DNA from 2 places in the Proteus columbae genome. Region 2 is predicted to be linked to the other one. Evidence: predicted binding sites of a transcription regulator. Region 2 holds the regulator's gene; the other holds the start of a gene.
What was found. Region 2 encodes CRP, which controls carbon source genes, mostly activating them, when cyclic AMP is high. Its sites were predicted from a motif close to ATGTGANNNNNNTCACAT; they were not measured.

Region 1: adhE (bifunctional acetaldehyde-CoA/alcohol dehydrogenase) is a predicted target of CRP. The motif match lies at 3,049-3,066, and genes of this name have one in related genera.

Annotation. Positions count from the first base shown of each region.
Region 1 is NZ_CP043925.1:2,203,117-2,208,817, reverse strand. Features, by position in the region: gene adhE (bifunctional acetaldehyde-CoA/alcohol dehydrogenase) at 157-2,823, opposite strand; gene F1325_RS10560 (YchE family NAAT transporter) at 3,337-3,981, shown strand; gene F1325_RS10555 (ABC transporter ATP-binding protein) at 4,066-4,779, opposite strand; gene F1325_RS10550 (ABC transporter ATP-binding protein) at 4,769-5,605, opposite strand; gene F1325_RS10545 (ABC transporter permease) at 5,598-5,701, opposite strand, start outside.
Region 2 is NZ_CP043925.1:3,765,962-3,771,662, reverse strand. Features, by position in the region: gene yihA (ribosome biogenesis GTP-binding protein YihA/YsxC) at 1-544, opposite strand, end outside; gene ppiA (peptidylprolyl isomerase A) at 815-1,384, shown strand; gene F1325_RS17545 (aminodeoxychorismate synthase component II) at 1,758-2,333, shown strand; gene argD (bifunctional acetylornithine/succinyldiaminopimelate transaminase) at 2,451-3,665, shown strand; gene crp (cAMP-activated global transcriptional regulator CRP) at 3,763-4,395, opposite strand; gene F1325_RS17530 (OsmC family protein) at 4,708-5,115, shown strand; gene F1325_RS17525 (phosphoribulokinase) at 5,205-5,701, opposite strand, start outside.

The DNA.
Region 1 (5,701 bases), 1.6 Mb from region 2:
TGACTTCTCCCGCCTTATTCCTCAATCTCAGAAATCAGTAGCAAAATGCATATAAACAAATGATCAGCCATAAAAAAACCCAGCCATAGGACTGGGTTTCTATTTAAGAACAAATAACCGAAATATCGAGGATCACATTAACACAGTGTGTTTCGATTATTTTTTACTGCTTTTTTTAGCTGGTTTTGCTTCTTCTTTTACTTCAACAACTGGATGCTCATTAAATTCACGACCGTAATAAGAATCTAATAACAGTTGTTTCAGTTCAGAGATCAGTGGGTAACGTGGGTTAGCACCAGTACATTGATCATCAAACGCATCTTCAGATAATTTATCAACTCTTGCTAAGAAATCACTCTCTTGGACGCCAGCTTCACGAATAGAAGATGGAATGCCTAATGAAGATTTCATTTCTTCTAACCAAGCTAACAATTTTTCAATTTTAGCAGCAGTACGGTCACCCGGTGCTGAAAGTTCTAAGTGATCAGCAATTTCTGCATAACGACGACGTGCTTGAGGACGGTCGTATTGGCTAAATGCAGTTTGTTTTGTTGGGTTGTCATTAGCGTTATAACGAATAACGTTTGAAATTAATAACGCATTAGCTAAACCGTGAGGAATATGGAACTCAGAGCCTAATTTATGCGCCATTGAGTGACAAACACCCAAGAATGCGTTAGCAAAAGCAATACCTGCAATAGTTGCCGCATTATGAACACGCTCACGAGCAACAGGGTTTTTTGCGCCTTCATGATAACTTGCAGGCAGATATTCTTTCAGTAATTTTAATGCTTGCAGTGCTTGCCCATCAGAATATTCGTTCGCTAATACAGAAACATAGGCTTCTAATGCGTGAGTTACAGCGTCTAAACCACCAAATGCACACAGAGATTTAGGCATATTCATAACAAGGTTTGCATCAACGATAGCCATATCTGGGGTTAATGCATAGTCTGCTAATGGATATTTTTGGCCTGTTTCGTCATCAGTTACTACCGCAAATGGCGTTACTTCAGAGCCAGTACCTGATGTTGTTGTGATAGCAACCATTTGTGCTTTCACACCCATTTTCGGGAATTTGTAAATACGTTTACGGATATCCATAAAGCGTAATGCTAATTCTTCGAAATGAGTTTCAGGGTGTTCATACATAACCCACATGATTTTCGCCGCATCCATTGGTGAACCACCACCTAATGCGATGATCACATCAGGTTTAAAGCTGTTCATTTGTTCTGCGCCTTTACGCACAATACTTAATGTAGGATCGGCTTCAACTTCAAAGAATACTTCTGTTTCAACGCCAAATTTTTTCAGTACGCGAGTGACTTCATCAACATAACCATTGTTGAATAAGAAACTGTCGGTCACGATAAAGGCACGTTTTTTACCGTCAGTCGCAATCTCTTCTAGAGCGATAGGTAAACAACCACGGCGGAAGTAAATAGATTTTGGAAGTTTATGCCACAACATATTTTCTGCTCTTTTCGCCACGGTTTTAGTGTTGATAAGGTGTTTTGGCCCTACGTTTTCAGAAATGGAGTTACCACCCCATGAACCGCAACCTAATGTTAGAGAAGGAGCAAGCTTAAAGTTGTATAAGTCACCAATACCACCTTGAGATGCTGGAGTATTGATTAAAATACGAGATGTTTTCATTTTGTCGCCGAAGTAGGCAACATGTTCAGGACAGTTATCTTGGTCTGTATATAAGCAAGAAGTGTGACCGATACCACCCATCTCAACTAATTTTTCAGCTTTTAGCACCGCATCTTCAAACGATTGAGCATGATACATGGCTAATAGTGGAGATAATTTCTCGTGAGCAAAGGGTTCTGCTTCTGTTGTTTCTTTGACTTCACCAATTAAAATTTTGGTATTTACAGGTACTTCAATGCCAGCCATTTCAGCAATTTTTGTTGCAGGTTGACCCACAATAGCTGCGTTTAAGTTACCATCTTTTAAGATGATGTCTTGAACAGCTTTTAATTCTTTACCTGTCAGCATGTAACCGCCGTGAGTTGAGAAACGCTCACGAACTTGTTTGTAAATGCTGTCAACAACGATAACAGATTGCTCTGATGCACAAATTACGCCGTTATCGAAAGTTTTAGACATTAAGATTGAAGCCACTGCACGTTTGATATCAGCAGAATCATCAATAACCACTGGTGTATTACCTGCACCAACGCCGATAGCTGGTTTACCAGAACTATACGCTGCTTTAACCATGCCTGGACCACCTGTCGCTAAGATCAGGTTAATATCATCATGGTGCATTAACGCGTTAGATAGGGCAACAGAAGGCTCATCAATCCAACCAATAATATCTTTTGGTGCACCAGCAGCGATAGCTGCATTTAAGACGATTTCAGCTGCACGGTTTGTCGCTTCTTTTGCACGAGGGTGTGGAGAGAAGATAATACCATTACGTGTTTTTAAGCTAATTAATGCTTTAAAAATCGCAGTAGAAGTTGGGTTAGTTGTTGGTACGATACCACAGATGATCCCAATAGGTTCAGCAATGGTTATTGTGCCGTAAGTCAGATCTTCAGATAAGATACCGCAGGTTTTTTCGTCTTTATACGCATTGTAGATGTACTCAGAAGCAAAGTGGTTTTTAATCACTTTATCTTCAACGATACCCATACCAGACTCTTTAACAGCCAATTTTGCAAGAGGAATACGGGCATCAGCGGCAGCTAATGCAGCAGCACGGAAAATAGCATCAACTTGTTCTTGAGAGAAGTTAGCAAATTCACGTTGAGCTTTTTTTACACGAGCAACCAAATCATTGAGTTCAGTAACGTTAGTTACAGACATAAAGAGACTCCTGATAAAATGTTAAATTTTTTAAGCAAATTAGCCGTTATCGCCATAACTAATAAGAATAGCTTAGATAGATGATAATGTGCTTATTTCAGTAATAATTATAAGAGGGCATAATTTGCTTAAAAAACTTAAAAAAACAATAATAAAGGTAAATATATTTTCGAAGTAACCCTCTTTCTTCGAATGGTAACAGCTTACCATCTTTCTAATTAATTAACGTGATGTATATCACAAAACTAGCAAGCTGACACCTTTCAGCAAGGCTATTTATGAGAATGATTCTTATATGAAATAAATATTCAACGATTTTTTTGTCGTATACTCTATTTCGATATAAAATTAAACCACTAGGTTTTGATCAGTTTACAAGAGAATATTTTAGGTAAAAACTTGTTAACTAATAGAATTAACTGGTTTATTGATTTAAAGTAACGCGCATTTTTTGGAGTTACTCTATCTTTTATAGAATAATTCGCATGTTTATTAGCCAAGAAGGGGCTTTTCATGGGGTCACTGCTGGATTTATCCGGTTATATTAAATTTTTTGTCGGTCTTTTTGCGATTGTAAACCCAATTGGTATTTTGCCTGTCTTTATCAGTATGACGAGTTATCAAACTGATGCAGGGCGTAACAAAACAAACTTAATTGCGAATGGCTCCGTTGCAATTATTTTAGTTTCTTCTCTGTTAATCGGTGATTCTATACTGAGTATTTTCGGTATTTCTATCGACTCGTTTCGTATAGCAGGGGGAATACTGATTGTTACTATTGCAATGACAATGATAAATGGGCGTTTAGGGGAAGATAAACAAAACAATCAAGAACGAAACGAATCCGCAGTACGTAATAGTGTTGCTGTTGTGCCTTTAGCATTACCATTAATGGCAGGGCCTGGAGCAATCAGTTCTTGTATTGTGTGGAGCTCTCGCTGGGAAGGCTTTACTAACTTTTTAGGATTAGCCGCAACCAGTATCTTTTTTGCATTCTGTTGTTGGTTACTTTTCCGTAGTGCAACATTATTAGTGAAATATTTAGGGCAAACAGGCATTAACGTGGTTACTCGTATAATGGGCTTATTATTAATGTCGTTAGGTATTGAATTTATTGTGACCGGATTACGTTCTATTTTCCCGGGCTTATTAGTGTAAACACAGCGCAGCGCTATTAAAAGAGCAGTATGAATCACTCAAATACTGCTCTGCTCCTTTCTTCACATCTGTTTTTCTTTTATTTCAATCAAGACGATGTATCCCTTTTGATAACGCTTCTCGATCATAATGTTGTGTTAACTCACCATTTTCCATGAGTGCGGCTCTATCAGACATATGAGCAATCACATCGGCATCATGGCTTACTAATAAATATGTCATATTATGCTCTTTTTTCAGTGTGTTAAGCAGATTTAAGATCTCGGCTTGTACTGACATATCTAGTGCTGAAGTTGGCTCGTCTAAAAGTAATAATTGAGGTTGTAATAAAAGGGCTCTCGCAATGGCGACACGTTGGCGCTGTCCACCAGAAAGTTGATGAGGATAACGACTTGTTACATCCGCAGGCAAACCAACTTGGGCTAATGCTTGCTCAATCGTATTTTTGTCAAAAGGAATGTGATGGATTTTTAAAGGCTCAGAAAACGCCCGTTCAATACGGTGTTGAGGGTGTAAAGAGGCGTAGGGATCTTGAAACACCATTTGTATATTACGGCGTAATGTCCCTTGAAAACGTTGTTGAGGTTTAATAGTTTGCTCTAAAAGCGATATATTACCTTGCCAATGGGGCAATAATCCAGCAATCACACGTAAAACAGTCGACTTTCCACAACCAGAACGACCTATTAAGCTAAAGGTTTCACCTTGTTGAACATGTAAATTAATTCCCTTTACAACGTGCTTTGCTTGTTTACCTTGCTCAAATTGAACATGTAAATCATGAATATCAATTAGCATGATGTATTCCCTTGAAATTAATCGTTCTATCTAATACAGGCAATTGAGTGCCATAAGTGCTTGCATTGGGTCTACATGTCCAAAGTGTACGTGTATAAGGATGCGTGGCGGTAGGTAAGTCTTTGGCATTAAGTTCATCGACTTGTTCGCCTTGGTACATCACCATGACACGTTCGCAATATTCGGCAACAAGGGGCAAATCATGGCTAATTAGCAATAAGCCCATATTACGTTGTTCACACTGTGTGGTGATTAGTTCAAGGATTTGATGACGAAGCTGAGCATCAAGTGCCGATGTCGGTTCATCGGCAATTAAAATAGTAGGGTTATTAATTAGCGCAATAGCTATCATTGCTCGTTGCCCCATACCACCTGATAATTCACCGGGATAGCGATAAATATTCTGTTCAGGTAAACCAACAGACAGCAGTGTATCGATGATAAGTTGGCGTCTATCTTGGCGCGAAAGTTTTTGATGCTGTTTTACGGTTTCTTCTACTTGTTGATAAATGGTTTTTACAGGATTTAAGGCGTAACGAGGATCTTGTAGTACCATTGAAATTGTATTACCTCGAATGTTATTCCATTGGCGAGACGAGAAATCCAATAGATTATTTCCTTGCAAGCTTAGTTTATCTGCGCTGACTTTTCCCGGCTGACGAACTAATCCCATTAATGCACGAGCGGTCATTGACTTGCCTGAGCCTGATTCGCCAACAACTGCCAAACGCTCTTGCCCTAAAGTGAAAGAGACATTATTGACCACTCTTGCCTTTGGGAAATCAATACAGAGGTTATTTACTTCAATTAATGGTGTTTTATTCATGGGTATCTCCCAATACATCGCGTAATCCATCACCCAATAAATTAAATGCCAGACTACTGATTAAAATTGCTGTACCCGGAATAGCGGCAACCCACC
Region 2 (5,701 bases):
TCAATGATGAAAAGTATTCTACGCGGATATCGCCTACTTTATTTGCCAGCTCTTCACGTACGCTCATTAACTGCTTTTTACGCGCGCCTGATGCGAGTTTATCCGCTTTAGTCAGTAAAACGAGAGTAGGAAGCTCTGAGCCCACAGCCCAGTCAATCATTTGCATATCGAGATCTTTTAATGGATGACGAATATCCATTAAAATAACCACACCTTTTAAGCACTCTCTTTTTTGTAGGTATTCACCTAAAGAGCGTTGCCATTTACGCTTCATTTCTTCAGGAACTTGGGCATAGCCGTAGCCTGGCAAATCGACTAAGCGTAAGCCTTCTTCAATTTGAAAAAGGTTGATTAATTGCGTACGGCCTGGGGTTTTACTGGTTCTGGCTAATCCATTTTGTTGGGTTAACGCATTTAAAGCACTGGATTTACCGGCATTAGAGCGACCCGCAAAGGCAATTTCAATTCCTGTATCTGGTGGTAAATGACGGATATCAGGCGCACTGATGATGAAATGTGCTTTTTGGTAATTAAATTGGGTCATTATGGTATAAACCTCTCTGAAATAATGCGGCTTTTCATGCATACTCATTTCAATTTTGCATGAAAATGAATATCTAAAATATTTATTTGCTCTATTTTGGCGCAATTTAATGACTTATAACAGTGCTTAAAAATTAAAATTTACCCTGTTATAACGTAATTAGACTTATTGAGCGTAAATAAAGGTAAATGATTGGCACTATTTACCTCAGCGAATTAGAATCGCTGCATATAAAGTAAGTTGTAGACTATTAAAGTAAAGGATCCCTGCATGTTAAAACGTTTTCTTGTCACCTTCGTTACCGCTTGCACTTTAACAACAGCGACTTTTGCAATGGCAACGGGAGAAACCTTCGTTAAATTAGTCACCTCTGAAGGCAATATTGAAATATCACTGGATAATAAAAAAGCCCCAATTACAACGAAAAATTTTATTCAGTATGTCGAAGATGGGTACTATAACGGCACCACTTTTCATCGTGTTATTCCTGGCTTTATGGTTCAAGGCGGTGGTTTTACTGCTGATTTACAGCAAAAACAAACCAGAGCGCCAATTAAAAATGAAGCCGACAATGGATTACGCAATGTAAAAGGTTCTATTGCCATGGCTCGCACATCAGATAAAGACAGCGCAACCAGCCAATTCTTTATTAATGTGGCTGACAATGCATTTTTAGATCACGGTCAACGTGATTTTGGCTATGCCGTATTTGGTAAAGTTGTGAAAGGAATGGATGTAGTTGATAAAATTTCACAAGCTCCAACTCGTAATATTGGACCTTACCAAAATGTGCCAGTAAAAACGGTCACTATTTTATCTGCGGAAGTCGTAAAACAATAAACGCATTATTAGGATAGGATATTTACTTATTCTAATAAGATAAAATGCATATAAACCGGAATGAATATTTTCATTCCGGGATTTTTAGTACAAAAAAATCTTTTTGATCCTTCCTTTTTTCGTGTGATCTCCTGCAATAAGTATTCACTACGCTATTAATCACTCTATTCATCATCAATTACCGTCATTCTTGTTATTGCGCAATAAATCAGCAGGTTTTCTTGCTTACTATTCATATTTTACACCTGTGCTATGATAATCGGCTTTGTTGTACCCAAGTCGGTTAAACAACGAGCTATTTTGGCAAATCTACACTCGCTTTAAAATAGTAATAAAATAGATAATGATAAGAAAATCAGTCGGATAGGCTAATATGCTGTTACTTATTGATAATTACGACTCGTTTACCTACAACCTCTATCAGTATTTCTGTGAATTGGGTGCTGAGGTTGTTGTTAAGCGTAACGATGAGATCGGACTTAAAGAGATAGAAAAGATGATGCCAGCACATCTTGTTATCTCGCCAGGACCTTGTACTCCTGATGAAGCAGGGATCTCTCTTGAGGCTATACAGCGGTTTGCCGGTGAAATTCCTATTCTTGGCGTTTGTCTTGGACATCAAGCGATAGGACAAGCTTTTGGTGCATCAGTTATCAGAGCACGAGAAGTGATGCATGGTAAAAATTCATTAATACATCATAATCAACAAGGTGTTTTTAAGGGACTTAATCGGCCTTTAAATGTGACGCGTTACCACTCTTTAGTGATTGATGCGACGACATTACCCGTACCTTTTGAAGTGACGGCATGGAGCCAACATGATGGAAATGTTGATGAAATTATGGGAATTCGCCATCGTACTCTGCCAATTGAAGGGGTTCAATTTCACCCAGAAAGTATTTTAAGTGAACAAGGGCATGAGCTATTAAATAATTTCCTTAAATATTAAATGGATAGCATTTAAATAGCGAAATAACGCCTTTTTATACAAAACCACATTTGATTTTTTATTCATATTTAGTGATTATATTTTCATATTGAATATGAATAACGATCAGGTGGGGTAATGACAAAGCAAAGCATCAACCGGGCAACTTACGATCAAGTAATGTTGCCAATTTATTCACCCGCAGAATTTATTCCTGTCAAAGGGATGGGTAGCCGTGTTTGGGATCAGCAGGGAAAATCGTATATTGATTTTGCTGGTGGTATTGCTGTTTTAGCACTGGGGCATGCTCATCCTGCTCTTAATCAAGCCTTGAAAGAACAAAGCGAACAACTTTGGCATGTTAGTAATATTTTTACTAATGAACCAGCATTGCGTTTAGCACAAAAATTAATAAATAACACATTTGCAGAACGTGTCTTTTTTGCCAATTCAGGCGCAGAAGCGAATGAGGCAGCATTTAAGTTGGCTCGCCATTATGCCATCACTCGCCATAGTCCTTATAAAACTAAAATTATTGCTTTTCACCATGCATTCCACGGCAGAACACTGTTTACAGTATCTGTTGGTGGGCAACCTAAATATGCAGATGGTTTTGGCCCTAAGCCTGCAGATATCGTGCATATTCCTTTCAATGATTTAGAGGCGGTTAAAGCTGTTATTGACGACCATACTTGTGCTGTCGTATTGGAACCTGTGCAAGGTGAAGGTGGTGTCACGGTAGCAACACCTGAGTTTATGAGGGGGCTACGTGAATTGTGTGATAAGCATCAAGCTCTGCTTGTTCTTGATGAAGTACAAACAGGTATGGGACGTACAGGCAAGCTTTTTGCCTATATGAACTATGATGTGACACCAGACATTATTACAACTGCAAAAGCGCTAGGAGGTGGTTTTCCACTCAGTGCGATGTTAACAACACATGAAATAGCTTCTGTAATGGGCGTAGGGACTCATGGTACAACTTATGGTGGCAATCCATTAGCTTGTGCAGTGGGTAATGTCGCATTTGATTTAATTAATACACCTGAGGTACTTGAGGGTGTAGAAAAGCGCTATCAATGGATTGTGGATGAACTGGTGGCAATTAATCAAACGTACGATGTCTTTTCGCAAATCCGTGGACAAGGTTTATTGATCGGTGCGCAATTGGCACCACAATATAAAGGTAAAGCCAAAGAGTTACTCGGTCTTGCTGCCAAACATGGCTTAATGATGTTAAACGCAGGAGCCGATGTAATGCGTTTTACACCATCGTTAATTATTACCCAAGAAGAATTACAAGAAGGAATGGTGGCATTAAAAGTGGCTATTGCGGAATTTGTAAAAGGGTAGTGCGGACTAAAAACCCCATCTATAAGGATGGGGTTTATACAGATTGTATCATCAATAGCCCTTTTATTGGGCTATTGTTTGTTCGGGGTGGGGAAACTTAGCGAGTCCCGTAAACGACGATAGTTTTACCGTGTGCTGAGATCAGGTTTTGATCTTCTAGCATTTTGAGAATACGGCCTACAGTTTCGCGTGAACAACCAACGATTTGACCAATTTCCTGACGTGTAATTTTAATTTGCATGCCATCAGGATGCGTCATGGCATCGGGTTGTTTTGCTAAGTTTAGTAAGGTCTGTGCAATACGGCCTGTAACATCAAGGAAAGCAAGGTTACCTACTTTTTCTGATGTTGTTTGTAATCTGTTCGCCATTTGAGCAGAAAGGCGCATCAGAATATCAGGGTTAACCTGAATTAATTGACGGAATTTTTTATAGGAAATTTCTGCTACTTCACAGGCTGTTTTTGCTCTAACCCATGCACTACGTTCTTGATCTTCTTCAAATAATCCAAGTTCACCGATGAAATCCCCCTGATTTAGGTAGGAGAGGATCATTTCTTTTCCTTCTTCATCTTTAATAAGAACAGCCACGGAACCTTTAACAATATAATAAAGTGTTTCCGCTTTCTCACCTTGGTGGATCAGCGTGCTCTTGGATGGATATTTGTGAATATGGCAGTGTGACAAAAACCATTCAAGAGTCGGGTCTGTTTGCGGCTTGCCGAGAACCATTCGCGTTATCCTCTGTACGTTAAATGCAGCCTTTCAAAACGGATAGGTTCCCTTTTGATACAGCGTGCTTAAAAATCCTATCTTTACCTATTAACTTCCTGAGAACACGGTAAGTTAATATGGAGTAGATTATAATAAATGAGAAAATAATGCATTGATCTTAACCACTATCATCAAGCAGATATTGTTTTTAACACAATTAGTGCATTAAGTCTCGTTTTACGCAGTCAGCATAATAAACCTATTTGCTAATTGCTAGTTGAATTATGAGAATGTACTCTTTTAGTTTCTGTCATCTTTAGGGGAAAATAAATGGAAGCGAGAGTTAAGTGGGTAGAAGATTTATCTTTTGTCGGTGAGTCTTCTTCTGGTCATCAAATCATGATGGATGGAAATTCGGGTGATAAAGCACCAAGTCCAATGGAAATGGTATTAATTGCTGCAGGTGGGTGTAGCGCTATTGATGTTGTGAGCATCTTACGTAAAGGTCGTCACCAAGTGACTGATTGTGAAGTGAAATTAACATCAGAAAGACGCGAAGAAGCCCCTCGTCTATTTACTGATATCAATTTACATTTTATTGTTTCAGGTAAAGAATTAACGGATAAAATCGTAGAACGAGCTGTTCAATTATCCGCAGAAAAATATTGTTCTGTTTCTTTAATGCTAGGAAAAGCAGCCAATATTACGCATTCATTTGAAATAAAAGATGCCGACTAATTTTGATATTTTAAAATAAAGTTTAATTCGAAAAATAATATCCCTTAATTAATGGGATATTATTTTTATAGAGATAAATTTTATTTTGGTTAACTTATCTTTTCGCCATTTAATAATTTTTTGACTAATGGCGCCATAATTAATTCCATCGCTAATCCTAATTTCCCGCCCGGTACAACAATAGTATTTATTGTTGACATAAATGAGCCATGCAACATCGCAAGTAAATAGGGAAAATCAATATCGGTTAAGCCTCGAAAACGAATAACAATAAAGCTTTCATCGAGAGTGGGGATTGCTTTGGCAGAAAAAGGGTTTGAAGTATCAACCGTTGGAACTCGTTGGAAGTTAATGTGAGTGCGTGAGAATTGAGGAATAATATAGCTAATATAATCATCCATTGAGCGTACAACCGAATCTCTTACCGCCTCTTGTGAGTGTCCTCTTTCTGTGGTGTCTCGAATAAGCTTTTGTATCCACTCTAGGTTTACGATAGGGACAACACCCACTAGTAAATCAACATGTTGTGCGACATCGTGCTCATTGGTGACAACGCCCCCGTGTAACCCTTCATAAAAGAGAACAT